Regions from separate parts of the Leptothrix mechoopdaensis genome, predicted to be linked through region 2. Evidence: predicted binding sites of a transcription regulator. Region 2 holds the regulator's gene; each other region holds the start of a gene.
The links. The regulator LexA, encoded in region 2, represses DNA repair genes until DNA is damaged. The targets are predictions, from matches to a motif close to ACTGTATNNNNATACAGT.

Region 1 (10,628 bases), 340 kb from region 2:
TGACAAGAGCCGACCCCGACCTGCAGACCTGCCGAGCCCTGGTGATCGACGGCAACGTGACGTCCCGGAGCACGCTCGTGGGCATGCTGCGGGAGATGGGCGTGGGCATCGTCAACCAGTGCGGTCGCACGGTCGACGCCCGCCGGCTGCTGGAACACCGCCAGTACGACGTGGTGGTCTGCGAGCAGTTCTTCGACCAGCAGGCGATGAACGGCCAGGAACTGCTCGACGAGCTGCGCCGGGCCCAGCTGCTGCCCTTCTCGACCGTGTTCGTGATGGTCACCGGCGAGGCGACCTACGCCAAGGTGGCCGAGGCGGCCGAATCCGCGCTCGACAGCTACCTGCTCAAGCCGCACAACGCCGAGGCGCTGCGCGAGCGGGTGCGCCAGGCGCGTCACCGCAAGCGGGTGCTCAAGCCGATCTTCGACGCCATCGAGCAGGGCCGGCTGATCGACGCGGCCGGCCATTGCATGACCCGCTTCAACGAACGCGGCGAGTTCTGGCTCTACGCCGCCCGCATCGGCGCCGAGCTGCTGCTGCGCCTGGACCGGCACGACGACGCGCGTGCGGTCTTCGAGGCCATCCGCGCGACCCGCGCGCTGCCGTGGGCCCGCCTGGGCATCGCCCGGGCCGAGATGGAAGGCGGCACGCCGCAGCAGGCCCGCCGCACGCTCGAGAACCTGATCAGCAACAACACCGGCTTTGCCGATGCCTACGACGTGATGGGCCGCGTGCAGGTCGAGCAGGGCGACCTGGTCGAGGCGCTGGCGACCTACCGGCGCGCCTGCGACATCACGCCGGCCAGCATCACGCGGCTGCAGAAATTCGGCACGCTGGGCTTCTACGTCGGCGAGTGGCCCGAGGCCATGAAGGCGCTGGAACGCGCGATGGTGACGGGCCTGTCGAGCAAGATGTTCGACGCCCAGTCGCTGCTGCTGCTGGCGCTGATGCGCTTCGACTCGTCCGACCCGCGGGCCTTCCAGCGCGTGGCCGGCAACCTGGACCACCTGATCGAGAAGAACCCCGGCAGTGCGCGCCTCGAACGCATGCAAGCCGTCGTCAACGTGCTGCGCACGCTGGGCGAGCGGCGCATCGGCGCGGTGGTCGAGCAGGTCCGCGAGCTGGCTGACGGGATCCACGAGGAAGACTTCGACTTCGAGGCCGCCAGCAACCTGATCGCGCTGCTGTCGCTGCTCGGCCGCACCGAGGTGCAGCTGCCGCAGGCCGAGGAATGGGTGCGCGACATCGCCCTGCGCGCCTGTGTCTCGAAGGCCGCCGTCGACCTGCTGTCGGCGGCCACGCGCGGCCATGACGCCTACCGGGGCCTGATCGCGTCGGCCTACCAGGCGGTCTCGGCGGCGGCCGAGAAGGCCATGAACCACAGCATCAAGGGCGATCCGGATGCGGCGGTGCGCACCCTCATCGGCCAGGCCCGCAAGACCCTCAACGCCAAGCTGCTGGAACTGGCCGCCAAGGTGCTGCAACGCTACGAGAGCCGCATCGCGGAGCACGCGGCCTTGCGCGACCAGGTCGACGGCCTGCTCAAGCAGCACTGCGCCAAAGGCACCCGCATCAGCCTGAACGAGAACGGCCGCAGCCCCGGCGGCCTGGCGCTGCGGCTGGACCGGGTCGTCAAGGTGGACGCGGCGCCCGAGGTACCGGCGCTGCCGACGGTGTGACCCGGGCCGGCCGCTCAGAACAGCGCCTGCTGCGGACCGCCCCCGCGACCGGACAGAACGACCGGCCGGCGCGGCGGCACGAAGGCGCTGACGTCGAGCACCGGCGTCTCGCGCACCAGGCCGACCCGCGCGGCGCCCTTCTCGACCCGCTGGCGCAGCAGCGCCGCCCAGGTGCCCTGCCCCTTCATGCGGCTGGCGAAGTTGGCGTCGTAGTCGCGCCCGCCACGCATCTCGCGGATCCGGGCCATGACGCGGTCGGCGCGGTCGGGCAGATGGGCCTGCAGCCAGTCACGGAACAGCGGCGCGACCTCCCACGGCAGGCGCACGACGGTCCAGTGCGCGCTGCGGGCGCCGGCCTCGGCGGCGGCTTCGAGGATCTGCTCGATCTCGGGCTCGTTGACGAACGGGATGATGGGCGCGACGTTGACGCCGACCCAGACCCCCGCCTGCGCCAGCGCCCGGATCGCCGCCAGCCGCCGTGCCGGCGCCGCCGCGCGCGGTTCGAGCCGGGCCGACAGGCGCGCATCCAGCGAGGTCACGCTGACGAACACGATCAGCTGCCGGCGCGCGGCCATGCGCGCCAGCAGATCGAGGTCCCGCACGATGCCGCCGGACTTGGTCACGATCGTGGCCGGGTGGCGGGTCTCGTCGAGCACCTCCAGCAGCGCACGGGTCAGCCGATGGCTGCGCTCGATCGGCTGGTAGGCGTCGGTGGCCGAGCCGATGTTGATCGGGCTGGGCCGATAACCCGGCCGCGCCAGCTCGGCGCGCAGCCGTTCGGCCGCATTCGCCTTGGCGACCAGCTGGGTCTCGAAGTCCAGCCCCGGCGACAGGTTCAGGTAGCTGTGGGTCGGCCGCGCATAGCAGTAGATGCAGCCGTGTTCGCAGCCCCGGTAGGGGTTGGCGGCCTGCTCGAAGGGCACGTCGGGCGAGTCGTTGCGGCTCAGGATGCGGCCGGCCTGCTCGATCCGCACGGTGGTGCGCGGGCCGCGTGGCGGCTCGTCGGTCGTATCGGCCGGCTCGTCATCACCGGGCCAGCCGTCGTCGACCGCCTGGCGCTGGTCGGTCTCGAAGCGGTGGGCGATGCGCCAGCCGGTGCCGCGTCCGCGCACCGGCGGCATCGGGCCGTCTGCGGGCCCGATCGCCGGAACTTCAGGCATCGCGTCGGGATCGGGTGGTTCGGCTTGCATGGCAGGGCTCCGGCGGCTATGGGCTGTATGAATATACAGCTCTCGAAACCGGGTTTCCGGCCGGTCCGGACCGCGCTGGCGCCGACGTGGCGCAGCGCGGTGCGCAATATCCCCGCTGATGGCGACGTGGCTTCCGGCCGCTCGCTTGGGCTGGAACACAATCGACCGAATGAATCATGGACGGCTGCTCCTGAGCCGCAGGGATGGAATCCGGGATGTTGAAGAGGCCTGTCGCCTGGCTGCTGCTGTCGCTGATCGCGAGCACCGTGCTCGCCCTGGGGCTGGTCTGGCGTGCCCGCCCGGGCCTGCATGACGAGCCCCGCGGGATGCCGCTGCGGGTCGGCTATGCGGTCGAGCCGCCCTATGTCGAGATCGACGAGCAGGGCCGCGTCAGCGGCGAAGCGGCCGAGGTGCTGCGCGCCACGCTGCGGGCGCTGGGCGAACCCGAGCCGGTCTGGATCCACGTGCCCTTGCCGAGGCTGATCCACCAGCTCGAACTGGGCCGCATCGACGTCATCGCGTCCGGCCTGTTCATCACCCCCGACCGCAGCCGCCGGGTCGCCTTCAGCCGCCCGACGCTGGCGGTGGGCACCGCCTTGCTGGTGCGGCGCGGCAACCCCGAGCACATCCGCAACCTGGCCGACCTGAGCGGCGACAACGGCCTGAAGATCGCCGTGCTCGAAGGGGCGGCGGAGGCCCGTCAGGCGCGCAGCCACGGGGTCGCCTCGCGCAACCTGGTGACGGTGCAGGACATCGGCGAGGCGCTGGCCGCGCTGCGGTCCGGCGACGTGGCGGCCTTCGCGCTGTCGGCGCCGTCGCTGCGCCACCTGGCGCGGCGGTCCGCAGACGTCGAGGTGATCGAGCCGGCCGATCTCGATCCCGACCGGGACATCGGCCTGCCGGCCTATGGCTGGCGACCGGGCGATCCGCGTCTGCCGGCATTCGACGCCGCGCTGGGACGTTACCTGGGCACGCCGCCCCATCTGCAGCTGGTGCGGGATCTGGGTTACACGCAGGCCGAGGTCACGCTGGCGCGCCGTCATGTCGACGCGGCCGCCCAGGCCAGCGCGCTCGGCCGACGCGACCTGCGCGTGACCGGCGAGCCGGTTGCCGCATCGGACGCCAGTGCGGTCAAGGCCGACCCGACGGCGGGAGAACTGCCTTGAGTGGCCGCCGCCCGTCGAGCTGGCGACGCGCGCTGCTGCAGGCCGGTCTGCGCGTGCCGGTCTGGGCGCTGGTGCTGTGCTGCCTGGCGACCTCGCTGGGCGGCATCGCCTGGGTCCACCAGGCCTGGTCGGACCGCTTCGAGCACATGCATGCGCTGGAAGACGCGCTCGCCGAGACGCTGCGCCATGTCGAGCAGGCCCAGGGCCTGGCACGCGAGAAGGCCGCCGCGCAGCCGACCCGCCCGACCGCGCCGCTGGTGCGGGCCGATGCACCCGCGTCCCATGCCGATGAAGGTGGAACCGGTGGTCGACCGCCGGAGGCCCGTCTGACCCAGGTCGCCGAACTGCAGACCGCGCTGTCGATGCTGGACACCTGGCAGCGCCTGGCCGAACAGGTCAGCCACGATGCCGACACCGCCCGACAGGTTGCCAGTGCCGCACGCCGCTTCCGCGACGGGATCCGCCTGCTGCACCAGCAGCTGACACACGGTCCTTCGGACTGGGTGCTGGGCCCGCAGGCCGTGGCCAGCCAGCGCGAGACGGTGGCGATGGCGATGGAGCTCGAACGGGTCGAGCACCTGGTGCTCGAACGGATCGTGCAGAGCCAGCAGCGTCAGGCCACGCTGGTGCTGCTGCTGGCCGCCCTGTCGGCCGCCACGCTGATCGGCCGCCTGCGGCTGTCGCGCAAGGCCCGGGAAGCGGCCAGCCGCCGCGCCGAGATCGTCGACATCACCCGACCGGCCGACGGTGCCCGCCGGCCCGACCTGATGCAGGACAGCCTGCCGGCGCTGCTCGACCCGCTGGATCCGCAGCCCGACCTGGCGCAGCGCGCCGCCCGGTCGCTGCCGGACCCCTACTGGGTCATCGACGGCGAAGGCCAGCGCCTGGCCGGTCCGGCACGTGACCTGCCGCTCGACCTGGCCGAACGGCCGCTGCGCGAACGCATGGTCGCCACGGTGCGCTCGGCGCTGGCCAGCGGGCGGGTCCAGAGCCTGGCCTACAGCCTCGACACCGAACAGGGACCGCGCTGGTACGAGGCCCGCGTGCAGGCGATGCCGGGCACGGCGATGGTGGTCTGGCAGTCGCGCGACGTCAGCGCCGGACAGGCCGCCGGCCAGCGTGAACAGGACCGTGGCCGGCTGCACCGCTTCAAGAGCCACGTCGACCAGGCGATCGTCTGGGCCCGTTCGGCGCATGAGCTGTTCGACCGCGTCACCCGCGTCGCCATCAGCGAGGCCGGGCTGCAGCTGGCCTGGCTGGTGGAGGCCGGCGGTCCCGGCCGCACGCCTCGCCTGCGCGCCCAGCATGGCGAGGCCGCGTTGATGGACCTGTGTGCCGCCTCGCTGCCGCCGGCCACGCACAGCCACGCCGCCGCGCTGGCCCAGGCGCAGCTCAGCGGCCTGGCGCAATGGCGTCCGGGCTGCGTGCGCACGCCGTCCGGCGAGGCGCTGGACCTGCTGGCCCTGCCGGTGCGCAACGCCGAAGCGGTCGTCGCGGTGCTGATGCTGGCCGGCGCGCGGCTGGACCCGGATGACCCCGACCAGCTCGACGTCGTGCGCGAACTGGGCCTGGACCTGTCGCACGCGCTGGCCCGGCTGAGCCGCGACGCGCGCCTGCAGGAGTCGCTGGCACGGGTGCGCCTGCATGCCGCCGCGCTGGAGAGCACGCAGGACGGCGTGATGGTGACGGACCTGCGCCCGCGCATCGTCTCGGTCAACCGCGCCTACACCGAGATCACCGGCTACACCGAGGCCGACGTGGCCGGGCAGTCGCCCAAGCTGCTGACCTCCGGCCGCCACGATCCGGCGTTCTTCTCGGCGCTGTGGGAAGACCTGCTGACCCACGGGCGCTGGCAGGGCGAGATCCAGAACCGGCGCAAGAACGGCGAGCTCTACACGCAGTGGACGTCGATCAGCACGGTGCGCAACGACCTCGGCGAGCCGACCCACTACGTCACCGTCTTCACCGACATCACCGCGCAGAAGCAGGCCGAGGCGCAGCTGCAGCACATGGCCCATTTCGACCCGCTGACGCAGCTGCCCAACCGGATGCTGGTGCTCAACCGGCTCGACCGGGCGATCGCGGCGGCCGAACGCGCGCAGCGCCGCGTCGCGGTGCTGTTCATCGACCTCGACAACTTCAAGACCGTCAACGACAGCCTGGGCCATGCCGCCGGCGACCGGCTGCTGGAAGCCGTCGCGCAGCGCCTGGTCACGCGCACGCGGCGCGAGGACACGCTCGGCCGGCTCGGCGGCGACGAGTTCATCCTCGTGCTCGAACAGCTGCACGAGGCGCCCGAGGCGGCCCAGGTCGCGCAGGAGCTGCTGGCGCTGCTGGAGGCGCCCTTCCACATCGCCGGTCAGGACGTCTACGTGCAGTCGAGCATCGGCATCAGCCTCTACCCCGAGGACGCGCATGAGGCCGGCGAGCTGGTGCGCGATGCCGACGCCGCGATGTACCAGGCCAAGCGCGCCGGCCGCGGCACCTACCGCTTCTACACCGAGAGCCTGACCGCCGCCGCGCAGAACAAGCTGACGCTCGACACCCGCCTGCGCCGCGCGCTGGAGCAGCGCGAGTTCGAGCTGTTCTACCAGCCGCTCTACCGCATCGCCGACCGCCGCCTGATCGGGCTGGAGGCGCTGGTGCGGCTGAACCAGCCGGGCCTGCCGCCGGTCGGTCCGGCCGAGTTCATCCCGGTGCTGGAGGAGACCGGCCAGATCACCGCGCTGGGCGCCTGGGTGACCCAGGAAGCGTGCCGGCAGGGCCGCGCCTGGCTGGACGAGGGCCTGGACTTCGGCCGCATCGCGATCAACCTGTCGCCGCTGGAGGTCCGGCGCGGCCAGACCGACGAGCGCATCCGCGCCGCGCTGCAGGCCAGCGGCCTGCCGGCCAGCCGGCTGGAGCTGGAGATCACCGAATCCGGCCTGATGGAACAGGGCGAACGCGCCGAGGCCTTCCTGCACAACCTGCGTTCGACCGGCGTGCAGCTGGCGATCGACGACTTCGGCACCGGCTATTCGTCGCTGGCCTACCTGCGGCGCTTCCCGGTCTCCAAGCTCAAGATCGACCGCAGCTTCGTGCGGGACCTGCCGGGTGACATCAGCGGCGCGCAGCTGGTCCAGACCATGGTCGCGATGGGCCGCAACCTCGGCATCTCGGTGGTCGCCGAAGGTGTCGAGACCGAGGAGCAGCTGGCCTACCTGCGCGAGCTGGGCTGCGAGTCGGCGCAGGGCTACCTGTTCAGCAAGCCGCGCCCGGCCTCCGAGGCGCGCGCATGGCTGCCGAAACTGGCCGACGGACCCTCCGCGCAGGTCGGGTCCAAGGGTGAACCCGCACGCGCCGGATGACGCCTTCCTACAATGGCCCGGTGAGCTTCCTCAACGCCGACCTGCACTGCCATTCCACCGTCTCGGACGGCACCCTGAGCCCCGAGGCCCTGGCCGAGCGGGCGGCCGCCAACGGCGTCGAGCTGTGGGCGCTGACGGACCATGACGAGATCGGCGGCCAGCTGCGCGCACGCGATGCTGCCCGGGCTGCCGGCGTCGCCTGGCTCAGCGGCGTCGAGGTCTCGGTCAGCTTCTGCGGCGAGACCGTCCACATCGTCGGCCTGGGCTTCGACCCCGAGGACGCGCAGCTGCAGGCCGGCCTGGGCAGCACCCGCGGCGGACGCGAGGCCCGGGCCCGCGACATGGCCGCCGGGCTCGCGGCGGTCGGCATTCCCGGCGCGTTCGAGGGCGCGCTGAAGTACGTCGGCAACCCCGACCTGATCTCGCGCACGCATTTCGCCCGCTACCTGGTCGAGGCCGGCGTCTGCCACGACACGCCCGAGGTGTTCCGCAAGTTCCTGACCGACGGCAAGCCCGGCTTCGTGCCGCACCGCTGGGCCTCGCTGGGCGACGCCGTGCGCTGGATCACCGAGGCCGGCGGCATCGCCGTCGTCGCCCACCCGGGCCGCTACCGCTTCAGCCCGACCGAGGAATACGCGCTGTTCACCGAGTTCATCGGCCACGGCGGGCGCGGCGTCGAGGTCGTGACCGGCAGTCACACGACGGCCGAATACCAGAAGTACGCCGACCTGGCGCTGGAACTCGACCTGGTCGCCTCGCGCGGCAGCGACTTCCACTCGCCGACCGAAAGCCGCATCGACCTGGGCAAGCTGCCCTGGCTGCCCGGCAGCCTGACGCCGGTCTGGGAAGCCCTCGACGCGCGCATCGTGCGGCCGGTCGCAGCGGCCTGATGAACGCCGAGGCCCGGACCCGCCCGCTGCTGGGCATCTCGCTGCTGCTGCTCGCTACCGTCTGTTTCGCCGGACTGGACAACGCGGTGCGCCACACCGGTCGCTACCTGCCGGTGCTGCTGATCCTGTGGCTGCGCTATGCGACCCAGGCCGGCGTGATGGCGGTCTGGCTGCTGCGCCAGGGCGTGGCCGGGCTGCGCACCGAACACCCGCGTTTCCAGTCGGTCCGGGGCGTGCTGCTGCTGGCCACGTCGGCGCTGAGCTTCACGGCGGTCCAGTTCATGCCGGTGGCCGAGTTCACCGCGATCAACATGCTGACGCCGGTGCTCGTCACGCTGCTGTCGGTCTGGCTGCTGAAGGAGCGCATCAGCGCCGTGCGCTGGGTGCTGGTGCTGGGCGCCTTCGCCGGTGCGCTGATCGTCATGCGCCCCGGCAGCGGCCTGTTCGGCTGGGCCGTGCTGCTGCCGCTGTGCGGCGCCTGCACCTATGCCAGCTTCCAGCTGCTGACCAGCAAGCTGGCGGCGCTGGAGAACCCGTACACGACCCACTTCTACACCGGCCTGGTCGGCGCGGTGCTGCTGCTGCCGGTGGTGCTGGCCAGCCCCTTCGACGTCGACGGCCTGCTGCTGCACGCCACGCCGCTGACCTGGGCGCTGATCGGGCTGATCGGCCTGCTCGGCACCGCCGGACACCTGCTGCTGATCCTGGCGCTGGGCTGCGCACCGGCGTCGCGGCTGGTGCCCTTCCTGTACGTGCAGATCGCCAACGCCGCGCTGATCGGCTGGCTGCTGTTCGGCGACCTGCCCGACTTCTGGGGCTGGGTCGGCATGGCCGTCATCGCGGTCTGCGGCGGCACCACCGCCTGGCTGAACACGCGCCATCGCACGGGCCCGCAGTCGGCGCTGAACGACGATCCGGTCGACGACTGAAGCGCCGGCGCAACGCCCGGCCGCAGCGCGGCGCGACAATCGCGCCATGGCCCAGTTCTTCGACGTCCACCCGGACAACCCGCAGCCGCGACTGCTCAAGCAGGCCGTCGCCATCATCGCCGCCGGTGGCATCGCGGCGATCCCGACGGACTCCAGCTACGCGCTGGTCTGCCACCTCGACGACAAGGCCGCTGCCGACAACCTGCGGCGCATCCGGGGCGTCGACGACAAGCACCACCTGACGCTGCTGTGCCGCGACCTGTCCGAGCTGGCCAGCTACGCCAAGGTCGACAACCGCCAGTTCCGCCTGCTCAAGACCGCCACGCCCGGGCCCTACACCTTCCTGCTGGAAGCGACCAAGGAAGTGCCGCGCCGCGTCTCGCACCCGTCGCGCCGCACCATCGGCCTGCGCGTGCCGGATCACCGCGTCACGCACGACCTGCTTGACCTGCTCGGCCAGCCGCTGCTCGGCACCACGCTGATCCCGCCCGGCGAGAACGAGCCGCTGAACGACTGCGACGAGATCCGCGAACGCTACGAGCGCCTGGTCCAGGTCATCGTCGCCGCCGGACCCTGCCCGGCCGAACCGACCACCGTCGTCGACCTCTGCGGCGGCGACCCGGTGCTGGTGCGCGCCGGCCGGGGCGACCTGGCCACCGTCGGTCTGGAGGGCTGAGGCCGTGGCCAAGAAGGGCACCCACGTCAGCGAGACGCCGGCCACGCAAATGCTGCGGAAAGCCGGCATCAACTTCACCGAACACCCTTACGACTACGTCGATCGCGGCGGCACGGCCGAGTCGGCCCGCCAGCTGGGCGTCGATGAACACGCGGTCGTCAAGACGCTGGTCATGCAGGACCAGGACGCCCGCCCGCTGATCGTGCTGATGCATGGCGACCGGCAGGTCAGCACCAAGAACCTGGCCCGCCAGATCGGTGCCAAGAAGGTCGAGCCCTGCACGCCCGAGGTGGCCCAGCGCCACAGCGGCTACCAGGTCGGCGGCACCAGCCCGTTCGGCCTGCGCAAGCCGATCCCCGTCCACGTCGAGGCCGGCATCCTGCAGCTGCCCGCCATCTACATCAACGGCGGTCGGCGCGGCTACCTGGTGGGCATCGCCCCGCAGGTGCTGACCGAGCTGCTGGACGCCCGGCCGGTCGAGGCGATCAACCCGTCGTCGGCGTCCTGAACCCCGCTCCTTTCCCACGACCCCACAAGAACGAGACATCCCGCCCCATGAACACCGTCCTGCTCACCCTTGCCGTGACCGTCGCGGCCTACCTGATCGGCTCGCTCTCCTTCGCTGTCATCGTCAGCCGCGTGATGGGCCTGAACGACCCGCGCAGCTACGGCTCGGGCAACCCCGGCGCGACCAACGTGCTGCGCTCGGGCAACAAGAAGGCGGCCGTGCTGACGCTGGTCTTCGACCTGC
Region 2 (10,628 bases):
GGCGGTCGGCGAAGTAGTGCTCCAGCGTCACCCGCACGGTGCGGAAGGCCAGCTCGTGCCAGGGCAGGTCGGCTTCGCTGAACAGCCCGACCTCGATCGTCTCGGGCCCCGGATCGAAGGTCAGGTGCTGCAGCGCGGCGCGGTAGAACAGGTGGACCTGACCGGCGCGGACCACGTTCAGCACGGTGTAGAGCGGCAGCAGCTCGATCGCGGCGCCCGCTTCCTCGACGGTCTCGCGCACGGCGCCCTCGGCGGTCGTCTCGCCCAGTTCCATGAAGCCGGCGGGCAAGGTCCACAGGCCGCGCTGGGGCTCGATGTTGCGGCGGCACAGCAGGACCTTGTCCTCCCAGTGCGGCACCGTGCCGACCACGTTCAGCGGGTTCTCGTAGTGGATCTCGCCGCAGGCGGGGCACACCGCGCGCTCCCGGTTGTCATCGACCGGCACCCGGTATTCGACCGGCGTGCCGCAGGCTCGGCAGTGCTTGATGCGGGGCGTGAGAGGCATCGTTCCAGTGTAGCGGCGAGGGTCCGCATGGCATGATTCCAGCGCCTTCAGGAAGACCATGCAGCTCTACAACTACCACCGTTCCTCGGCCTCTTTCCGGGTCCGCATCGCCCTGGCGCTCAAGGGCCTGTCCTACGACTACCTGCCCGTGCATCTGGTTCGCAACGAGCAGCAGGGCGCCGACTACGCCGCCCGCTCGGCCCAGCGCCTGGTGCCGCTGCTGGTCGACGGCGACCAGTCGATCAGCCAGTCGCTGGCGATCATCGAATACCTCGACGAGACCCGGCCCGAGCCGGCGCTGCTGCCGGCCGATCCGCTCGGGCGGGCGCGGGTCCGCTCGCTGGCGCTCGACATCGCCTGCGAGATCCACCCGCTGAACAACCTGCGCGTGCTGCGCTACCTGGTCAAGGACCTGGCGATCAGCGAGGACGCCAAGAACGCCTGGTATCGCCACTGGGTCGAAGGCGGGCTTGAAGTGGTCGAACGTCGCCTGAACCAGGAGGCGCAGACCGGCCGCTACTGCCACGGCGACACGCCCGGACTGGCCGACTGCGTGCTGGTGCCCCAGATCTTCAACGCCCAGCGTTTCGACTGCCGTCTCGATGACCTTCCGAACGTGATGCGCGTCTTCGAGGCCTGCATGGCGCTGCCGGCCTTCCAGGCCGCCCAGCCGTCGGCCTGTCCGGACGCCCAGGACTGATGCGGGTGCTGCCGCCACCGTCGACGCGACACGACGCTCGCGGCCTCTGGCCCGTCTTCAGCCATCCGGCCATCGGCGCTTTCATGAGCACGCGGGTCGGCGGCATCAGCCAGGCACCGTTCGACGCGCTGAACCTCAAGGCCGAGGTTGGCGACGACCCAGCGTCGGTGGCTGTCAACCGTGCGCGGGTGCAGGACTGGATCGGCGCCCGCCCGGTGCGGCTGGACCAGGTCCACGGCGTGGCGGTGCAGGCGCTCGAACAGGTCGCTGCGGTCGAGCCGTTCGATCAGCAGGAGGCTGCCGTGCCGGTGGCCGATGCCTCGACCTGTGCCCGCCCGGGGCTCGCCTGCGAGGTCCAGGTGGCCGATTGCCTGCCGGTGCTGTTCGCCGACCGCGAAGGGAAGGCCGTCGGCGCCGCACACGCGGGCTGGCGCGGCCTGGCCGGTGGTGTGCTGGAGGCGACGCTGGCGGCACTTCAGCACGGTCACGGCGTGCCGCCCGACCGCATCGAGGCCTGGCTCGGACCCTGCATCGGGCCCGATGCCTTCGAGGTCGGCGAGGACGTGCTGCGCGCCTTCGGTGGCTCAGCCGATGAGCCTGGCCGGTTCTTCAGGCCGCGCGGCGGTCATCCCGGCAAGTGGTGGGCGGACCTGGCCGGGCTGGCCCGGGTGCGGCTGGCTGCGGCGGGCGTGACCGCGATCGGCGGGAACGACGGCAGCACCGGCTGGTGCACCGTCGGCGACCCGTCACGGTACTTCTCGTTCCGGCGCGACCGCCGGACCGGCCGCATGGCCGGCTTCGTCTGGTTGCGCGGCAACCGTTGAGGCAGCAGCCTGTTCCGCCTGCCGCCGTGCCTTGCGCCGCATCGGCGTGCCCAGCAGGTAGAGCACCAGCGCGATCGGCCCGATGCCGTAGAGCATCAGCGTGAAGAAGGCGCCCAGCAGCGTGCCGCCGGGGTGCATGGCCTCGGCCACGGCCATCATCAGCGCCACATACAGCCAGGCGATGGCAACGAGATACATCGGCGTTTCCAGTGGGTTACAGGGTGTCGCAGGGTGTCGCGGGCGCGACAGCTACAGTTTCATGCAAGGCTCACGACCCATAATCATTTTCTCTGCATCGGCCCTGGTCGGCCCGTGCCTCGTGTCGCAATGGAGGAGACGATGAGTGGATTCCTCGGGCAGATGCCCGGCTTGGGTGGGTCGATGGGCCTGAACCTCGAAGAGAGCCTCAAGCAGGCGTTCTCCATGGCCGGTGCGCCACAGTTTGGCGAAGCCGGTGCGCAACTGGGTGAACTGGGTGCCAGCCTCGGTGATTCGCTCAAGGGCTTCTCGCAGCTGAAGATCGCACCGGGCGATCTCAACCGCATCCAGACCGAGTACATGGCCGCCGCCGCCGAACTGTGGAACGGCGCGATCTCGGGCTCGTTCCAGGCCATGGCCGGCGACCGCCGCTTCTCGAACGAGGCGTGGAAGAGCAACCCGCTGTCGAGTTTCTCGGCCGCCGTCTACTTGTTGAACGCCCGCACGATGATGTCGCTGGCCGATGCCGTCGAAGGTGACGCCAAGACCCGTGCCCGCGTGCGTTTCGCGGTCCAGCAGTGGATCGATGCGGCCGCGCCGTCGAACTATCTGGCACTCAATCCCGAGGCCCAGAAGAAGGCCATCGAGACCAAGGGCGAGAGCATCGCGCTGGGCATGCAGCACCTGCTCAACGACATCCGCCAGGGCCATGTGTCGCAGACCGACGAGAGCCTGTTCGAGGTCGGCCGCAACGTCGCCACGACCGAGGGCTCGGTGGTGTTCGAGAACGAGCTGTTCCAGCTGCTCGAATACAAGCCGCTGACCGAGCAGGTGCATGAGCGCCCGATGCTGTTCGTGCCGCCCTGCATCAACAAGTTCTACATCATGGACTTGCAGCCGGACAACTCGCTGATCCGGTACACGGTCGCGCAGGGCCATCGCGTGTTCGTCGTCAGCTGGCGCAATCCGGACGAGAGCCTGGCCGCCAAGACCTGGGACGACTACATCGAGCACGCCGTCATCAAGGCGATCTCGGTGGTCGGCGAGATCACTGGCAGCGAGAAGTTCAACATGCTGGGCTTCTGCGTCGGCGGCACGCTGCTGAGCACCGCCCTGGCCGTGCTGGCCGCGCGCGGCGAACAACCGGCGGCCAGCGTCACGCTGCTGACCACCTTCCTCGACTTCAGCGCCACCGGCGTGCTGGACCTGTTCATCGACGAGGCGATGGTCAAGGTCCGCGAGATGACCATCGGCGAGAAGGCCCCGAAGGGTCCGGCCTTGCTCAAGGGCAAGGAACTGTCGGCCACCTTCAGCTTCCTGCGCCCGAACGACCTGGTCTGGAACTACGTCGTCGGCAACTACCTCAAGGGCGAGACGCCGCCGCCGTTCGACCTGCTGTACTGGAACTCCGACAGCACCAACCTGCCGGGTCCGATGTACTGCTGGTACCTGCGCAACACCTACCTCGAGGACAAGCTCAAGGTGCCAGGCGCCGCCACGGTCTGCGGCGAGAAGGTCGACCTCGGCAAGATCGAGGCGCCGTTCTACATCTACGCCTCGCGCGAGGACCACATCGTTCCGTGGGACTCCGCCTACCTCAACACCAAGGTCCTCAAGGGCAAGCTGCGGTTCGTGCTGGGTGCCTCCGGCCACATCGCCGGCGTGATCAACCCGCCGGCCAAGAAGAAGCGCAACTTCTGGACCAACGACAAGCTGCCCAAGACCGCCGACCAGTGGCTCGAAGGCGCCACCGACAACGCCGGCAGCTGGTGGCCGGACTGGTCCGACTGGCTCAAGGCCAACGGCGGCAAGCTCAAGGCCGCACCGAAGACGCCGGGCAACCGCAAGTACAAGGCGATCGAGCCGGCACCGGGCCGCTACGTGAAGCAGAAGGTCTGAGGACCACGACGTGAGCAATCCGGCGCTGACCGTCGAGCGCCGGACAGGAGACCGGCCTGTTCCTCATCACGAGGCGGGCCGCGAACGATACGGGGTGAGTACGGACCCGTGAACCGATCCGGCCGCGCGATGATGCGGCCGTCCAGGATCGACTTGCACAGAGGAGCAGAGCAATGGCACAGAAAGTGGCGTATGTGACGGGTGGCATGGGTGGCATTGGTACCGCCATCTGCCAGCGTCTGGCGAAGGACGGTTTCAAGGTCATCGCCGGCTGCGGCCCGAGCCGTGACCACGTCAAGTGGATCGAGGAACAGCGCGTCCTTGGCTACACCTTCTACGCATCGGCCGGCAACGTCGCCGACTGGGACTCGACCGTCGAGGCGTTCGCCAAGGCCAAGGCCGAACACGGTCCGATCGACGTGCTGGTCAACAACGCCGGCATCACGCGCGACCGCATGTTCCTGAAGATGAGCAAGGAAGACTGGGAAGCCGTCATCAGCACCAACCTGACGTCGATGTTCAACGTCACCAAGCAGGTGGTGGCGGACATGGCCGAGCGCGGCTTCGGTCGCATCATCCAGATCTCGTCGGTCAACGGCGAGAAGGGTCAGGCCGGTCAGACCAACTACTCGGCCGCCAAGGCCGGCATGCACGGCTTCACGATGGCCCTGGCGCAGGAACTGGCCGCCAAGGGTGTCACCGTGAACACCGTCAGCCCGGGCTACATCGGCACCGACATGGTCCGCGCGATCAAGCCGGAAGTGCTCGAGAAGATCGTCGCGACGATCCCGGTCAAGCGCCTGGGTACGCCGGAGGAGATCGCCTCGATCGTTGGCTGGCTGGCCGGCGACGATTCGGGCTTCACGACCGGTGCGGACTTCAGCTGCAACGGCGGCCTGCACATGGGCTGAGTCAGGACCGGAAAGGGTCCTGAGGACCCTTTCCTGCCTGACGAAGCGACCGGCCCTGCAGGGCCGGTCGTGGGGGGCGGTGGCAGTCAACGGACTTCACTGCTCTCATCCATCAAGAACAAACGGCGCTGCCCTCGGACAGCGCCGTTTGTCGTTCCAGGGCTGCTTCAGCCCTCGGCAGCGATCAGCTCCGCCGCCGCAGCCGCCAGGCTCGCCGCGCCGCCATCGGCCAGCACGAGTGTCCGAGCCGCCTTCAGGCCCTCGAAGTGCTGGGCCAGCGAGCTCATGTAGCCCGGGTCGTAGTGCTGCTGCATCAGGTCCCGGAACACGGCAGCGGTCTCGCCGGCGCGGGCCTGGGCCTGCCACTGCTTGACCCGTTCGCGGCCCCGCAGTTCGACCAGTCCGTCGAGCAAGCGGCAGAAGTTCTCCGGGTCACGGTGCAGGTGGTCGTAGTCCTCCAGCAGCAGCTGAAGTCGCGCGTCGTCCGACATCTCGACCAGCACGCAGCGACCGTGCGCGCGCATGCGGGCGATCAGGGCCTCGGGCAACCAGCGCTGGCCGAGCTTCTTGCTCTCGCTCTCGACGTGGACCGGCCGGGACGGATCGAAGCCGCGCAGGGCCTGCCAGATCCGGCTGTCGAGCATCTTCTGGCTGGGCTGCGTCTCGCCCGGTGGCAAGCCGAGGACCGAACCGCGGTGAACGGCCAGGCCTTCCAGGTCGAGCACCTGGGCGCCCTGTCGGGCCAGCTCGTGCAGCAGGCGCGTCTTGCCCGAGCCGGTCTTGCCGCAGAGCACGCGCCACTCGAATCGATCGGGCCAGGTTTCGAGGTCTTCACGGACCTGGTTGCGATAGGCCTTGTAGCCACCATCGATCACCTGCGCGCGAAAGCCGACCCGGTCGAGAAACCACGACATCGTCCCGGAACGATCCCCGCCGCGCCAGCAGTACACCAGCGGACGCCAGTGCTTGTCGACCGGCGCGACCCACTGGTCGAGGTGATCGGCGATCCGGCGGGCCACCAGCGCCGCGCCGCGCTTGCGGGCCTCGAAGGCCGAGACCTGCTTGTAGAGCGTGCCGACGATGCGGCGCTCCTCGTCGTCCAGCACCGGCCAGTTGACGGCGCCGGGCAGGTGATCCTCGGCATATTCGGCGGGAGAGCGCACATCGATGATGGCGCTGTAGCTTTCCAATGCCTGGAGGGCGTCCGGCACGGCAACTCGTTGAAGACTCATGCCGCGATTGTCGTGCGGCCGGTGCCCTCGGGCGTGGTCAGCCGATCTCAGTCGCTCCAGCCGGTGGCCCGGACCGCCAGAGCTGCCGCCTGGGCGGCTTCCCGGTCGATCAGCGCGTCCAGCGCGTCGCAGACGTCTGCCATGCGGCCGCAGATGCGCGTGCGGCTGGCATCGGCCGGGTCGACGCTCAGGCGCACCCGGTGGCCCTTGTCGGCATCGGCTGCGGGGTCGAGCGATCGGCCGATGCCGGTGGTGGCCGGGCGGTTGGTCACGACGACCGCACGCCTGGCCCGGCCGCGGCGCGGTGCGGCATGGGGCACGAGGCCCCGGGCCGCCATGGCGCTGGGCGCACGCGGGTCGATGGCGGGAAGGGCGGCTTGCGGCATGAAGCCGGCGCCCAGGTCAAGAATCCACTGCTGTAGCCAACGTTGCATCACGAACTCCGGTCGGGTGTCTCGGGTGTTTCTCGAGGGACGGAAGTCATGCGCCCGCGTGTTGCCACGCGGCTTGCCAGCAGGCTGCCGTCGGTTGCGTCTGTTGAACGCGTCTGTCGGTTGTATCGGCAATCCGATCGCGCGGCGCAGCTCGCTCCCTTGAGCTCGGGGGCCGGTCGCTGGCATTGCGTCACGGGGGAAGCCTCGTGTTGCGCCGAAGGACTCGGTTTCCTTCGGCGCAGGGCCTGGCTACATCAGCATCGTGTTGCGGATCAGCCCGACGGCCAGGCCCTCGAGCGTGAACTCGGGGCTGCCGTCACCGACGTGGATGATGTCGAAGTCGGGGTTCTCGGGGATCAGCTCGATGCCCGACTTGCTGCGGCGGAAGCGCTTGACGGTGACCTCGTCACCCAGCCGCGCCACGACGATCTGGCCGTTCTTGGCCTCGCTGGCGCGCTGCACGGCGAGCAGGTCGCCATCGAGGATGCCGGCATCGCGCATGCTCATGCCGCGCACCTTCAGCAGGAAATCGGGCTTGCGGGCGAACAGGTGGGCCTCGACCGTGTAGGTCTGGTCGACGTGTTCCTGGGCCAGGATCGGGTGACCGGCGGCGACGCGACCGACCAGCGGCAAGGTCAGCTGCGCCAGCGACGCGAGCGGCAGGTTGAACTGCTGGCCGATGCCGCGCAGGCGTGATTCATGGATCGAACGCAGTGTGTCAGACTGCAAACGGATGCCTCGCGAGGTGCCGCCCAGCAGTTCGATGACGCCCTTGCGGGCCAGCGCCTGCAGGTGTTCCTCGGCAGCGTTGGCGGACTTGAAGCCAAGTTCGGCGGCGATCTCGGCCCGCGTGGGCGGGGCGCCGGTGCGCTCGATGCTGCTCTGGATCAGGTCGAGCACCTGCTGCTGTCGCGCGGTCAATTTGGGGCTGTCGTTCACGTGGCCTCGCCGGCTGGACGCCCGGCGCCGGTTGGCGTGGGCACTGGCTGTTCATCCAGTATCTGTATTTTTATCCAGTTCCCAGGACATGACAAGCCATCCGAACGAAGTAACCCAAGCGAATGTCACCGAGCCGGCCGAACCGGGGCTGGCGCGAACGGTCGTCGTGCTCGGCACCGGCGGCACCATCTCCGGCAAGGCCGGCCATGCACGCGACAACGTCGGCTACAGCGCCGGGGTGGTGAGCGTGGCGGACCTGCTCGACGGCGTACCCGGACTGGACGATGGGGTGGCCAGCGGCCTGCGGCTGGAGGCCGAACAGGTCGCCCAGATCGACAGCAAGGACATGAGCCATGCCGTCTGGCGCCGCATCGCCGAGCGGGTTGCCAGCCATCTGGCCCGTGACGAGGTGGCCGGCGTCGTCATCACGCACGGCACCGACACGCTGGAGGAAACCGCCTATCTGCTGCAGCGGGTGCTGGCGCCTGGCAAGCCGGTCGTTCTGACCGCCGCGATGCGGCCGGCGAGTTCATCCGAGGCCGACGGGCCCGCCAACCTGCGTCAGGCGATCGGCCTGGCTCGCCAGCCGAACGCACGCGGGGTCGTGGCGATGGTGGCGGGCACGGTGTGGAGCGGCCTCGAGGTCCGCAAGGTGCATCCCTATCGGACCGACGCGTTCAGTGCCGGCGATGCCGGAGCGATCGGCTTTGTCGAGGAAGGCCGGCTGCGTCAGCTGCGTGACTGGCCGGTCGGCGAGGCCTTGGGCCTGGGGGTCCTGTCGGCCGAGATCTGGCCGGAGGTGCAGATCGTCGTCAGCCACGGCGGTGCCGATGGCCGCATCGTCGACCTGCTGCTCGATGCCGGTGTGCAGGGCATCGTGGTGGCCTGCACCGGCAACGGCACGCTGCACGAGGAACTGCGGTCCAGCCTGATGCGCGCCAGCCGCGAGGGCGTCGCGGTGCTGCGCGCCTTGCGTCACGGCGCCGGCGTGATCCTGCCGGCCGCCGCCGAGACGCTGCCGAGCGCGGGCGGGCTGACGCCGGCACAGGCTCGGGTCGAGCTGCTGCTGCAGCTGCTGGTCGCCCGGCAGCGCAGCTGAGCAGCCCGGTGTCGCGTCAGACCACCGTCGTCAGGTTGACGTCGATGTTGCCGCGCGTCGCGTTCGAGTAGGGGCAGACGATGTGGGCGGCCTGCACCAGCTCTTCGGCCTGGCCACGGTCCATGCCGGGGATCGAGACCTGCAGCGCGGCCTGGATGCCGAAGCCGTTCGGGATCGGGCCGATGCCGATGTCGGCGCTGATGGTCACGTTCGACGGCAGGGCGACCTTCTTCTGACCGGCGACGAACTTCAGCGCGCCCAGGAAGCAGGCCGAATAGCCGGCGGCGAACAGCTGCTCGGGGTTGGTGCCGGCGCCGTCGTCGCCGCCCAGGCCCTTGGGCACGGACAGCTTGACCGACAGGCGGCCGTCGTCGGACTGCGAGCTGCCGTCACGGCCGCCGGTCGAGGTGGCGTGGGCGGTGTAGAGAACTTGCTGGAGAGCCATCGGAAGGTCCTTTCGGTGGAATGCCCGGACATGGGCGGGTGGGAATATGGGCGGGTGGGAATACGGGCGGGCGGGAATTCGTTCGGGTGGCGCGCGGCTGTCGCGGGTGGTCAGCGGTCCTGCAGCGTCTGTCTCAGCGACTGCAACCGGCGTGTCAGCGAACCCAGTTCGTCGAGCGTGCAGCCGAGGCCGCCGAGGATGCGCGGCGGGATCTCGCGGGCCTGCGCTCGCAGCGCGCGGCCGTCGTCGGTCAGGCTGACCTCGACCCGCCGCTCGTCACTCGCGCTGCGGTTGCGGACCAGGCGACCCTGTGCTTCCAGGCGCTTGAGCAAGGGCGTCAAGGTGCCGGAATCGAGGTTCAGGTGTTCGCCCAGTTCGCCCACCGAGACGACCTCGCGTTCCCAGAGCACCAGCATCACGAGGTACTGCGGGTAGGTCAGGCCCATCGCATCCAGCAGCGGGCGGTAGACCTTGGTCATCGCCAGCGAGGCGGAATACAGCGCAAAACACAGCTGCTGATCCAGCCGCAGGCCGTCGTCGGGCAAGGCGGGTTCGATCGATTGCTGCGGGCTGGACGTCATGTGGCGCACTTTACATTGCGCACAATCTAATCGTTCGCAATATGGTCTTTCGCTGCGTGCCCGGGTCGCCACATCGGCGCAGCCCCGTCAGAACAGCGTGACCTGCCGGGGCGCGGGTGCAGGCAAGGGTGCGGGTGGCACGAAGGGACGGGCATCCAGCGCGGGCAGGTCGCCGGACAGGCCTGCCTGCGCGGCCAGATCGGCCAAGGCCAGCCGGTCGTCCAGGCGATCGCCGGGCAGCGTGCAGCGCCACAGCCGGGCACCCGCCGCTTGCAGCAGGGCGAACAGCGCCAGCCAGGCGGCGCGCCGATCCGGATCCGCGTCGGGCGCCAGAAGCTCGGCAGGGTCGTGTCCTTCGCCCGCGAGATCGAGCAGCACGCCGACCCGGACACCGGCCGCCGCCAGCTTCTTCAGCGACTGCAGCCAGGCGCTGGCCGCCAGCTGTTCGCGCTGGGTGGCACCGGGCGCGGCTGCCACGGGCTTGCGTCCGCGCCTTCTTGCCAAGGGCGCACCGGCCACCGGCGCGGATTCGGATGTGGCCGGGTCGGTCACCAGTCCGAGCGGGCAGATCTGCGGCGCGATGCGCATCAGCACCAGGGCCTGATCGCGGCTGGCGAGGTCGGCCAGCAGATCCAGGTCGCGCACGATGGCGGGCGACGCGCTGACCAGACCGACCGGGTGACGCGCCTCGGCCAGCACTTCGAGCAGCGCGCGGGTCAGGCGCTGTTCGCGTTCGACGGCCAGGTAAGGGTCGACCAGCGTGCCGAGCTGGATCGGCCGGGCCACCAGACCGGGGCGGCGCAAGGCCTCGCGCAGGCGCTGCGGGGCGTTGACCTTGGCGTGGATGCGCGCCGGGTTGTC
Region 3 (10,628 bases), 2.3 Mb from region 2:
ACGCTCTTGTTCTTGAGCATGATCTTGAAGGCCTCGGTGACCTTCTCGGCGGTCGCGCCGCCGCCCACGTCCAGGAAGTTGGCCGGCTCGCCGCCGAACAGCTTGATGGTGTCCATCGTGGCCATCGCCAGACCGGCACCGTTGACCAGGCAGCCGATGTTGCCGTCCAGGCTGATGTAGGCCAGGTCGAACTTGCTGGCCTCGACCTCGGCCGGATCCTCTTCGTCCAGATCGCGGTAGGCCACGATCTCGGGGTGGCGGAACAGCGCGTTACTGTCGAAGTTGAACTTGGCGTCCAGCGCGATCAGCTTGCCGTTCGAGTCGCAGTTCAGCGGGTTGATCTCGACCAGCGAGGCGTCCGTCTCCATGTAGCAGCGGTACAGGTTCTGGAACAGCGTGACGGCCTGCGCGATCGACACGTCGCCCAGGCCGATGGCGCGGGCGATCTTCTCGGCCTGCGCGGCACCCAGGCCGGTCAGCGGATCGATCACCTCGGTGATGATCTTCTCGGGGGTCGAATGGGCGACTTCCTCGATGTCCATGCCGCCTTCGCTCGACGCGATGAAGGCGACCTTCTGGCTCTGGCGGTCGGTGACCAGCGAGACGTAGTACTCCTTGCGGATGTCGGCGCCTTCCTCGATGTAGAGGCGACGCACCTTCTGGCCTTCCGGGCCGGTCTGGTGCGTGACCAGCTGCATGCCCAGGATCTGGCCGGCCAGCGTCTGCAGGTCGTCCATCGAGCGCGCGAGCTTGACGCCGCCGCCCTTGCCACGGCCACCGGCGTGGATCTGGGCCTTGACCACCCACACCGGGCCGCCCAGCTTCTGCGCGGCCTCGGCCGCCTCCTGGACCGTGAACGCCGGATAGCCGCGGGGCACCGGCACGTCGAACTGGCGCAGGATTTCCTTGCCTTGGTACTCGTGGATCTTCATGGGTGTGGTGTGTGCGTGGTCCTGGGGAGGACGGTGGGAACAGCGCGGCTTCGAGGCCGTGTCAGGGGGCGTCCTGGGGCGGGCGTGAGGGTCACGCAAGGCCGACGGCGCGGCGGCACTCTAGCATGTTGCACTGCCGCAACCGTACGGTCGTGCGGCGATATTCAGCATGCGGTCCATCATTCTTCGGATGGTTCCCGGCCGCCTCCTCGCCAGCGGACGACCTGGCGCACGACCTCGCTGCTGAAGCCGCGCGAGAGCAGGAAACGCTGTTGCCGGGCCGCTTCCCGGGCATCGGCCGGGTCGGCCCCATATCGGCGTTCCCACAGGTCGCGCGCGCGGCCGAGTTCGCCATCCCGCAATTCGCCGAGCGCACCCGCCATCAGTTCGGGGGCGATGCCCTGGGCCTGCAGTTCCTGCCGGATCAGGCGCGTGCCGCTGCGCGCGGCGCGGCGGTGCACGACCGAGGCCACGTAACGCGCCTCGTCGAGGTAGCCGCGCAGCGTCAGGTCGTCCAGGACGGCGGCGAGGTCGTCGCCGTCCTGCAGATGCGGCGTGAGCTTGCGCGTCAGTTCGGCGCGCGAGTGCTCACGTGCGGTCAGCAGCTTGAGCGCTCGCGCCTTGAGCGACAGCGTCGTGGTGGCCATGGCGAGGTGGAGAAGAGGCTTGTACGGTGCGGCCGGAAACGACAAGGCCCGGTCGAGCGCCGGGCCTTGGGGGTGTCATGGATCGCGCGGGGCGCGCGTCGCCGATCAGGCGGCCGCGGCGTCCGATCCGCCCGAGGGCAGCAGGGCGATGCCCAGCGAGTCGCGGATCTTGTTCTCGATCTCGACGGCCAGCGCCGGGTTTTCGCGCAGGAACTCGCGGGCGTTGTCCTTGCCCTGGCCGATCTTCTCGCCGTTGTAGGCGTACCAGGCGCCGGACTTGTCGACGACCTTGGCGATCACGCCCATGTCGATGATCTCGCCTTCGCGGCTGATGCCTTCACCGTAGAGGATGTCGAACTCGGCGGTCTTGAATGGCGGCGCGACCTTGTTCTTGACGACCTTGACCTTGGTCTCGCTGCCGATGACCTCCTCGCCCTTCTTGATGCTGCCGATGCGACGGATGTCGAGGCGGACCGAGGAATAGAACTTCAGCGCGTTGCCGCCGGTGGTGGTCTCGGGGCTGCCGAACATCACGCCGATCTTCATGCGGATCTGGTTGATGAAGATGACCATGCAGTTGGTCTTCTTGATCGTGGCGGTCAGCTTGCGTAGCGCCTGGCTCATCAGGCGGGCCTGCAGGCCGGGCAGGGCGTCGCCCATCTCGCCTTCGAGTTCGGCCTTCGGGGTCAGCGCGGCGACCGAGTCGACGACGATCAGGTCGACCGAACCGGAACGCACCAGCGCGTCGACGATCTCGAGGGCCTGTTCGCCGGTGTCGGGCTGGCTGATCAGCAGGTCCTGCAGGTTGACACCGAGCTTCTGGGCGTACTGGGCGTCGAGCGCGTGTTCGGCGTCGATGAAGGCGCAGACGCCGGAGAGCTTCTGCATCTCGGAGATGACCTGCAGCGTCAGCGTGGTCTTGCCCGAGGATTCCGGCCCGTAGATCTCGATGACGCGGCCGCGCGGCAGGCCGCCGACGCCCAGCGCGACGTCCAGGCCGAGCGAGCCGGTGGAGACGACCTGGATGTCCTCGATCACCTCGCCTTCGCCGAGCCGCATGATCGAGCCCTTGCCGAACTGCTTCTCGATCTGGGCCAGCGCGGCCTGCAGGGCCTTGGCCTTTTCGCCGCTGAGGGCGGACTTCGCGGTGCTCGCGTCCATGCGTTTCTCCGTGGGTTTGGTTGCCATTATGTTGAAGTGCTGGATGTTTGTACAGTACCGGGAAAGCATGTCGCATGCGCCGGAGCGAGCGCCGGATTCTGCATGCCGCACCGCGACAACACCGATGGAGGCCGACTGTGAGCGCTTCCTACAATGACCGGGTTCAGTACCAGACAACGCCCCGGGGCATCCGGGCAGCCCGCGAGGAGACACCACGATGCGCATCCTGATTGCCGAAGATGACCAGGTCCTGGCTGACGGCCTGCTGCGCAGCCTGCGCGCGGCCGGTTACGCGGTCGACCATGTGGGCAGCGGTTCGGAGGCCGATGCCGCTCTCGCCGCACACGAGTTCGACCTGCTGATCCTCGACCTCGGCCTGCCCAAGCTGCACGGGCTGGAGGTGCTCAAGAAGCTGCGTTCTCGCGGTTCGTCGGTGCCGGTGCTGATCCTGACGGCGGCCGACAGCGTCGAGCAGCGTGTCAAGGGCCTCGATCTGGGCGCCGACGACTACATGGCCAAGCCGTTCTCGCTGCAGGAACTGGAAGCCCGCGTGCGGGCGCTGACGCGGCGCGGCCTGGGGTCGGCCAGCGCCATCATCCGCCACGGTCCGCTGAGCTTCGACGCGACCGGGCGCGTGGCCTACATCAACGAGCAGATGGTCGACCTGTCGGCGCGCGAGCTGAGCCTGCTGGAAGTGCTGCTGCAGCGCGCCGGCCGGCTTGTCAGCAAGGACCAGCTGGTCGAGCGGCTGTGCGAATGGGGCGAGGAAGTCAGCAACAACGCGATCGAGGTCTACATCCATCGCCTGCGCAAGAAGATCGAGCAGGGCCCCATCCGCATCGCGACGGTGCGCGGCCTGGGCTACTGCCTCGAGAAGATCCCGGCGTGATGCGGACCTCGGCCCCGTGACCGGCCTCACCGCATGAAGCGCCCGGCGCTGGCCGGACTGGCGCGGCGGCGCGAGCAGCGTTCGCTGTTCGGCGAGATCCTGGACTGGATGCTCGCCCCGCTGCTGGTGATCTGGCCGATGAGCCTGGCGCTGACCTGGCTGGCCGCGCAGGGCATCGCGAGCAAGCCCTATGACCGCGCGCTGCGCGAGTCGGTCCGCACGCTGGCCCAGCGCATCGAGGTGCGGCCCGGCGGCCTGGGCTTCGACCTGCCGCGCGAGACCGCCCGGCTGTTCCGCGCCGACGAGGTCGACAACGTCTACTACCAGGTGCTGGGGGCGCGCGGCGAGTTCGTCAGCGGTGACCGCGATCTGCCCGTGCCGCACGAAGGCGAACCGCCCCGCCCGGGCGAGCCGATGCTGCGCGACGACGAGATGCTCGGCGACAGCGTGCGCGTGGCCTACGAATGGGTCGAGCTGCCGGGGCTGGATCGGCCCGCGCTGGTGCAGGTGGCCGAGACGCTGACCAAGCGCTCGCGCCTGGCCACCGAGATCATCAAGGGCGTCATCCTGCCGCAGTTCGTGATCCTGCCGGTGGCGGTGCTGCTGGTCTGGTTCGCGCTGGCGCGTGGCCTGGCGCCTTTGAACGCGCTTCAGCAGCGCATCCGCCAGCGACCCAGCGACGACCTGTCGCCGATCGACGTGCTCGACGTGCCCGAGGAGGTCTCGCCGCTGGTCCAGGCGATCAACGACCTGCTCGACCGCCAGCAGGACTCGATGGCGACGCAGAAGCGCTTCCTGGCCGACGCGGCGCACCAGCTCAAGACGCCGCTGGCGGGGTTGCGGATGCAGGCCGAGCTGGCCGCGCGTGCGATTGCCGATGGCAACGGCGATCCGCGCTCGTTGCGCGAGTCGCTCGAACACATGGCCAATGCCTCGCAGCGTGCCGCGCACATGGTCAACCAGCTGCTGTCGATGGCCCGCACCGATGCCCAGGCGACGAACGCCGCCCGGGTCCCGCTGGACCTGCGCGAGCTGGCCGTGGACGTGGTGCGCGACTTCGTGCCCAAGGCGCTCGACAAGGGCATCGACCTCGGTTTCGAGGGGCCGGGCGGCGAGAGCGATGACGGTGATCCGGCCCATGACTGCCACGTGCTCGGCATCCCGCTGATGCTGCGCGAGCTGGTGGCCAATCTGGTCGACAACGCGCTGCAGTACACGCCGGTGCGTGGCACGGTGACGGTGCGGCTGCTGGTCGATCCGTTCGGCCAGGTGGTCGTGCTGCAGGTCGAGGACTCGGGCCCGGGCATCCCGGAGAGCGAACGCGAGCTGGTCTTCCAGCCCTTCTACCGGGCGCTCGGAACGACGGTCGACGGCTCGGGGCTGGGCCTGGCCATCGTGGCGGAGATTGCCGCGCAGCACGGCACGGCGATCATGCTGGACGATGCCCGCGCGCCGCACCAGGTGCCGCCGGGCGAGGGTCCGGGCGCCCGCTTCACGGTGCGCCTGCCGCGCCAGCTGCCACCGGCCGCCGCCGCGTCGCCGGCCGCTCCGGTCCCGCAGCCGGTGGCCGACGGCGCCGCCTGAAACCGGCGGGCCGGCTCAGCGCTGCATCAGGCCGCGCGAGCGCGAGATCGACATCAGGATGCCCAGCGACAGGCCCAGCATCACCATCGCGGTGCCGCCATAGCTGACGAAGGGCAGCGGCACGCCGACCACCGGCAGGATGCCGCTGACCATGCCCATGTTGACCATCGCGTAGGTGAAGAAGCTCATCGTGATCGCACCGCCCAGCAGGCGCGAGAACACGCTGGGCGCCGCGAACGAGATGGCCAGGCCGCGCAGGATCAGGAAGGTGAAGCCGACCAGCAGCACGAGCGCGCCGATCAGGCCGAACTCTTCGGCGTAGGCCGCGAAGATGAAGTCGGTGGTGCGCTCGGGGATGAACTCGAGGTGGGTCTGCGTGCCCTTCATGAAGCCCTTGCCGGTGACCCCGCCCGAGCCGATCGCGATCATCCCCTGGATGATGTGGAAGCCCTTGCCGAGCGGGTCCTTGGTCGGGTCGAGCAGGGTGCAGATGCGGTTCTTCTGGTAGTCGTGCAGGACGACCCAGTTGACGCCCGGCTCGCACAGGGTCGGCCCGGCCAGCACCAGCGCGATGATGCCGATCACGCCGATGGTCGCCACCGGGATGATCAGCCGCCAGGACAGGCCGGCGAAGAAGATCACGAAGAAGCCGGCCGACAGGACCAGGATGGCGGTGCCGAGGTCGGGCTGCTTGGCGATCAGCGCGGCGGGCAGCAGCAGCAGGGCGCCGGCGACGACGAAGTGGCGCGTCTGCGCGCGGCCCTCGCGGCGCTGGAACCACCAGGCCAGCACCAGCGGCGTGGCGATCTTGAGGATCTCGCTGGGCTGGATCACCACGCCGACGTTGAGCCAGCGGGTTGCCCCCTTCTTCGTCAGTCCGAACAGCGCGGTGGCCACCAGCAGCAGCATGCCGAGGGTGTAGAGCGGCACGGCCATGGCCATCAGCCGTTGTGGCGGCACCTGCGCGACCAGGAACAGGATCAGCGCGGCCAGCATCATGTTGCGGGCGTGGTCGACGAAGCGGGTGCCGTGGTCGAAGCCGGCCGAGTACATCGCCAGCAGGCCGCAGCCGCACAGCAGCAGGATGGCGCAGACCAGCGGCACGTCGAAGCCGTCGAACCACGGCCGCAGGCGCTGGCGCAGCGTCAGTTGGTTGAAGGGCTGGTTCATCGGCGTCGCATCAGCAGGGCGGGCGGGGAGGCCGCGGCGGCGACCGGGGCGGCGGAGGCTGCCGATGCAGGCGGCTGCGCCGTGGCCGGGCGCGCGGGCGCGGGAGTGGACGAGGCCGCGCCGGAGGCCGCCGAGGCCGCGTCCGACGCGGCCGCCGGTGTCGCGATGCCGGCGTTCATCAGCGTGGGCATCGGGATGTCGGCGGCCCGGCGCGACTGGCCGACCGGTGCGCCGGACTTGCCGATGCGGGTCAGCTCGATGTCTTCCTCGCTGGGGTACTGGCCGGACAGCAGGTAGTCGAGCACGCGACGGGCGATCGGCGCGGCGGCCTCGGCGCCGAAGCCGGCGTTCTCGACGATCACCGCCAGCGCGACGGTCGGTTCGTCCAGCGGCGCGAAGGCCGTGTAGAGCGAGTGGTCGCGGAAGTACTCGGCCATCTTGGCGGCGTTGTACTTCTCGTTCTGGCCGACGCTCTTGGCCTGGGCCGTGCCCGTCTTGCCGCCGCTGGCGTAGGGCGCACCGGCGAAGACGCGGGTCGACGTGCCCTCGGTCGTCACGCCATGCATCGCGCGGCGGATCACCTCGACATGCTCGTGCTTGAACGGCAGCGCCTCCAGCGGCTCGCCGGGCGGCGGACGGCGCTCGTGGGTGACGACGTTCTCGATCTCGCGCACGACCCGCGGCTCATGCCGCTGGCCACCCGAGACCAGCGTCGCCAGCGCATGCGCGAGCTGCACCATCGTGAAGTTGTTGTAGCCCTGGCCGATGCCCAGCGAGATGGTCTCGCCCGCGTACCAGCGCTGCTGGTCCGGGCGCTTGTACTTGCGGCGCTTCCACTCGGTCGACGGCAGGTCGCCAGTGGCCTCGCCGTCCAGGTCGATGCCGGTGCGGCGGCCGAAGCTGAAGGGTTCGAGCTGCTGGTGCATCAGGTCCACGCCCATCTCGTTGGCCAGCGAGTAGTAGTAGACGTTGCTCGACAGCACGATCGACTTGACCATGTCGACCGGCCCGAGCCCGGTGTCGCCGTGGCTGCGGAAACGGTGGTTGCCGAACATGAACGAGCCGGTGTCGTTGATGATCTGCGTCGCGCTGCGCTTGCCGGTGTTCAGCGCGGCCATCGCCATGAAGGGCTTGAAGGTCGATCCAGGCGGATAGGTGCCCTTGAGCGCGCGGTTCAGCAGCGGCTTGTCGATCGACTCGTTGAGTTCCTTCCAGCTGTCCTGGTCGATGCCGTCGACGAACAGGTTCGGGTCGAAGGTCGGCTTGCTGACGAAGGCGAGCACCTCGCCGCTGCGCGGATCGATCGCCACCAGCGCGCCGCGCCGGTCGCCGTAGAGGCGCTCGATCAGCGCCTGCAGCTTGATGTCGATCGACAGCCGCACGGTGCTGCCGGGCGACGACGGCTCCGAGCGCAGCCGCCGCACCGGCCGGCCGCCGGCGCTGGTCTCGACCTCCTCGACGCCGGTGATGCCGTGCAGCTCGCGCTCGTAGCGCTGCTCGATGCCGAGCTTGCCGATCACCTCGGTGCCGCGGTAGTTGGCGTAGTCCTCCTCGGACCACTCGTCCATCGCGGCCTTCTCGGTCTGGTTGATGCGGCCGATGTAGCCGAGCACGTGGCTGGCCAGCTCGCCGTAGGGGTAGTTGCGGAACAGCCGCGCCTTGATCTCGACGCCGGGAAAGCGGTAGCGCTGGGCGGTGAAGCGGGCGACCTCGGCGTCGCTCAGCTTGGTGCGGATCGGCAGCGACTCGAAGCTCTTGCTGTCCTCCATCAGGCGACGGAAGCGGCGCCGGTCGCGCGGCTGGATCTCGATCACCTCGGCGAGCTGGTCGATCACCTCGTCGAGCGGGCCGGTGAGCTGCGAGCGGTTGATCTCCAGCGTGTAGGCCGAGTAGTTGTCGGCCAGCACGACGCCGTTGCGGTCGACGATCAGGCCGCGGTTCGGGACGATCGGCACCACCGCGATGCGGTTGTTCTCGGCCTGGGTCGACAGCTCGTCGTGCGTGACGATCTGCAGGTGCACCAGCCGCATCACCAGCAGGCTGAAGCAGACCAGCACCAGCAGCGCGGCCACGATCAGGCGGGTGCGAAATCGCTCCAGCTCCTGTTCGACGTTGCGCAGCTCGATCATCGCGGTGGGGCCCCCGGGGGCGGCGTCAAAGCGGCCGGTGCTTGTCGGGATCGGGCGCGCGCCGCTGCGGGGCCAGCAGCAGCAGGCTCACGACCGGCCACAGCAGGGCCTCGAACAGCGGCGACAGCAGCAGCTCCCAGCCCGGGAAATCGCCGCCCGAGGCCAGCCGCAGCAGCAGCGTCACGAGGTGCGCGGCCGCCATCAGCGGCAGCACGTGCAGGGCCTGCGCCGGTGCCGTGAACCACAGCAGGCGGCGATGGATCGTGATCGCGAAGTAGCTCAGCAGCGTGTAGGCCAGCGCGTGCTGGCCGAGCAGCGCGCCTTCGTGGACGTCCATCAGCAGGCCGAACACGAAGGCCGCGCCGACACCGACGCGGCGCGGCTGGTGCACGTTCCAGAACACCAGCACGACGGCGACGAGGTCGGGCAGGGCCGGCTGGCGGCCCAGCGGAATCATGTTGACGGCCAGGGCCAGCAGCAGGCTGCCCCACATGAACCACGGGTTGACCGGCAGCAGCAGCTGGTCACCGATGCGGGGCATCATGGCCGGCTCCCGGCAGGCGACTGGGGCCGCCTCGGGTTGGCCCGGCCGGCGGGCGTCGAGGCGGCCGGCGCGGCCACCTCGGGGCGAGCCGGCAGCTGGGTGCCGATCGGGTCGATCACCAGCACGTGGCGCACGCCGTCGGCCTGGGCCAGCGGCTGCAGCAGGATGCGGGCGAAGTCGTTCTGGGTCCGGCGTTCGAGGCTCACGACCCGCGCCACCGCCAGGCCCGGCGGGTAGACGCCGTCCAGGCCGGAGGTCTGCAGCTCGTCGCCGTCCCGGACATCGGCGTTGGCGGCCACGAAGCGCAGCTCCATGCCGTCGCTGGCCGGCGCCCCATAGGCGACGTTGCGTTGCTGGGTGCGGCGGTTCAGGACCGGGATCGCGGCGTCGCGGTCGACCAGCAGCGTGACCTCGGCCGTCAGCGCATACAGCCGCGTGACCTGGCCCAGCACGCCGCGTGCGTCGATCACCGGCGAGCCCTGCATCAGGCCGGCCTGCTCGCCCTTGTCGATGACGACCTTGCGGCTGTAGGGGTCGGTCGCCTCGTAGAGCACTTCGGCGGCGTGGCTGCGCAGCGCCAGGCGGTCACGCAGTTCGAGCAGGCTGCGCAGCTGCGCGTTCTCGTGCATCAGCTGTTCGACCGGCAAGGCGCGTTCGGCCTGCCGGCGGGCTTCCGCGCGCGCGACTTCGGCGTCTTGCCGGGCCTGCGCGACGCCGCCCAGGTAGTCGCTCGCGTTGCCGATGCCGCGGACCGGCGCGAGCAGCGCCAATTCGATCGGGTGCAGGGCCATCGCGATGATCGAGCGCACCGGCTGGCCCAGGCCGAGCCGGGTATCCGCCGCCATCAGGAAGACCGCGGCCGAGGCGAAGAACACCAGCCGCGTCAGGGCCGAGGGGCCCTGGCGGAAGAAAGGCGGTGGGGTGCGATCGAGGGAGCCGAGCGGCATGTCCGTCGCGTCCGATCAGGCCGTGGTCACACGCCGGTGCGGCGCGTGACGGGCGGCCCGTGTCATTCCGACGTGAAGATCGAGCCCAGGCGCTCCATGCGTTCGAGCGCCATGCCGCATCCGCGCACGACGCAGGACAGCGGGTCCTCGGCCACGAGCACCGGCAGGCCGGTCTCTTCGGCCAGCAGGCGGTCCAGGTCACGCAGCAGCGCGCCGCCGCCGGTCAGCATCATCCCGCGCTCGGCGATGTCGGCGCCCAGTTCCGGCGGGGTCTGCTCCAGCGCCTTCTTGACGCTGGAGACGATCTGGTTGAGCGGGTCGGTCAAGGCTTCGAGGATCTCATTGGACGAGACCGTGAAGCTGCGCGGCACGCCTTCGGAGAGGTTGCGGCCCTTGACCTCCATCTCCTTGACCTCGGAGCCCGGGAAGGCGCTGCCGATTTCCTTCTTGATGGCTTCGGCGGTGGGCTCGCCGATCAACATGCCGTAGTTGCGGCGGATGTAGTTGATGATGGCCTCGTCGAACTTGTCGCCGCCGACCCGCACCGAGCCCTTGTAGACCATGCCGCCGAGCGAGATCACGCCGACCTCGGTGGTGCCGCCGCCGATGTCGACGACCATCGAGC

Region 1: ACWA7K_RS10395 (PA0069 family radical SAM protein) is a predicted target of LexA. The motif match lies at 2,892-2,909, and genes of this name have one in related genera.
Region 3: recA (recombinase RecA) is a predicted target of LexA. The motif match lies at 2,779-2,796, and genes of this name have one in related genera.

Annotation. Positions count from the first base shown of each region.
Region 1 covers NZ_CM132699.1:2,376,099-2,386,726, forward strand. Annotated here, with positions in the region: gene ACWA7K_RS10390 (response regulator) at 1-1,679, shown strand, start outside; gene ACWA7K_RS10395 (PA0069 family radical SAM protein) at 1,694-2,869, opposite strand; gene ACWA7K_RS10400 (transporter substrate-binding domain-containing protein) at 3,085-4,035, shown strand; gene ACWA7K_RS10405 (putative bifunctional diguanylate cyclase/phosphodiesterase) at 4,032-7,382, shown strand; gene ACWA7K_RS10410 (3',5'-nucleoside bisphosphate phosphatase) at 7,379-8,272, shown strand; gene ACWA7K_RS10415 (DMT family transporter) at 8,272-9,201, shown strand; gene ACWA7K_RS10420 (L-threonylcarbamoyladenylate synthase) at 9,248-9,877, shown strand; gene ACWA7K_RS10425 (aminoacyl-tRNA deacylase) at 9,927-10,385, shown strand; gene plsY (glycerol-3-phosphate 1-O-acyltransferase PlsY) at 10,433-10,628, shown strand, end outside.
Region 2 covers NZ_CM132699.1:2,033,733-2,044,360, reverse strand. Annotated here, with positions in the region: gene ACWA7K_RS09035 (NUDIX hydrolase) at 1-505, opposite strand, end outside; gene maiA (maleylacetoacetate isomerase) at 564-1,205, shown strand; gene pgeF (peptidoglycan editing factor PgeF) at 1,289-2,029, shown strand; gene ACWA7K_RS09020 (hypothetical protein) at 1,952-2,227, opposite strand; gene phaC (class I poly(R)-hydroxyalkanoic acid synthase) at 2,369-4,126, shown strand; gene phbB (acetoacetyl-CoA reductase) at 4,300-5,037, shown strand; gene mnmH (tRNA 2-selenouridine(34) synthase MnmH) at 5,205-6,269, opposite strand; gene ACWA7K_RS09000 (hypothetical protein) at 6,317-6,703, opposite strand; gene lexA (transcriptional repressor LexA) at 6,953-7,642, opposite strand; gene ACWA7K_RS08990 (asparaginase) at 7,731-8,741, shown strand; gene ACWA7K_RS08985 (organic hydroperoxide resistance protein) at 8,758-9,186, opposite strand; gene ACWA7K_RS08980 (MarR family winged helix-turn-helix transcriptional regulator) at 9,297-9,767, opposite strand; gene ACWA7K_RS08975 (hypothetical protein) at 9,855-10,628, opposite strand, start outside.
Region 3 covers NZ_CM132699.1:4,823,993-4,834,620, forward strand. Annotated here, with positions in the region: gene sucC (ADP-forming succinate--CoA ligase subunit beta) at 1-932, opposite strand, end outside; gene recX (recombination regulator RecX) at 1,112-1,579, opposite strand; gene recA (recombinase RecA) at 1,685-2,740, opposite strand; gene ACWA7K_RS21140 (response regulator transcription factor) at 2,958-3,629, shown strand; gene ACWA7K_RS21145 (sensor histidine kinase) at 3,663-5,213, shown strand; gene rodA (rod shape-determining protein RodA) at 5,229-6,383, opposite strand; gene mrdA (penicillin-binding protein 2) at 6,380-8,512, opposite strand; gene mreD (rod shape-determining protein MreD) at 8,538-9,056, opposite strand; gene mreC (rod shape-determining protein MreC) at 9,053-10,003, opposite strand; gene ACWA7K_RS21170 (rod shape-determining protein) at 10,066-10,628, opposite strand, start outside.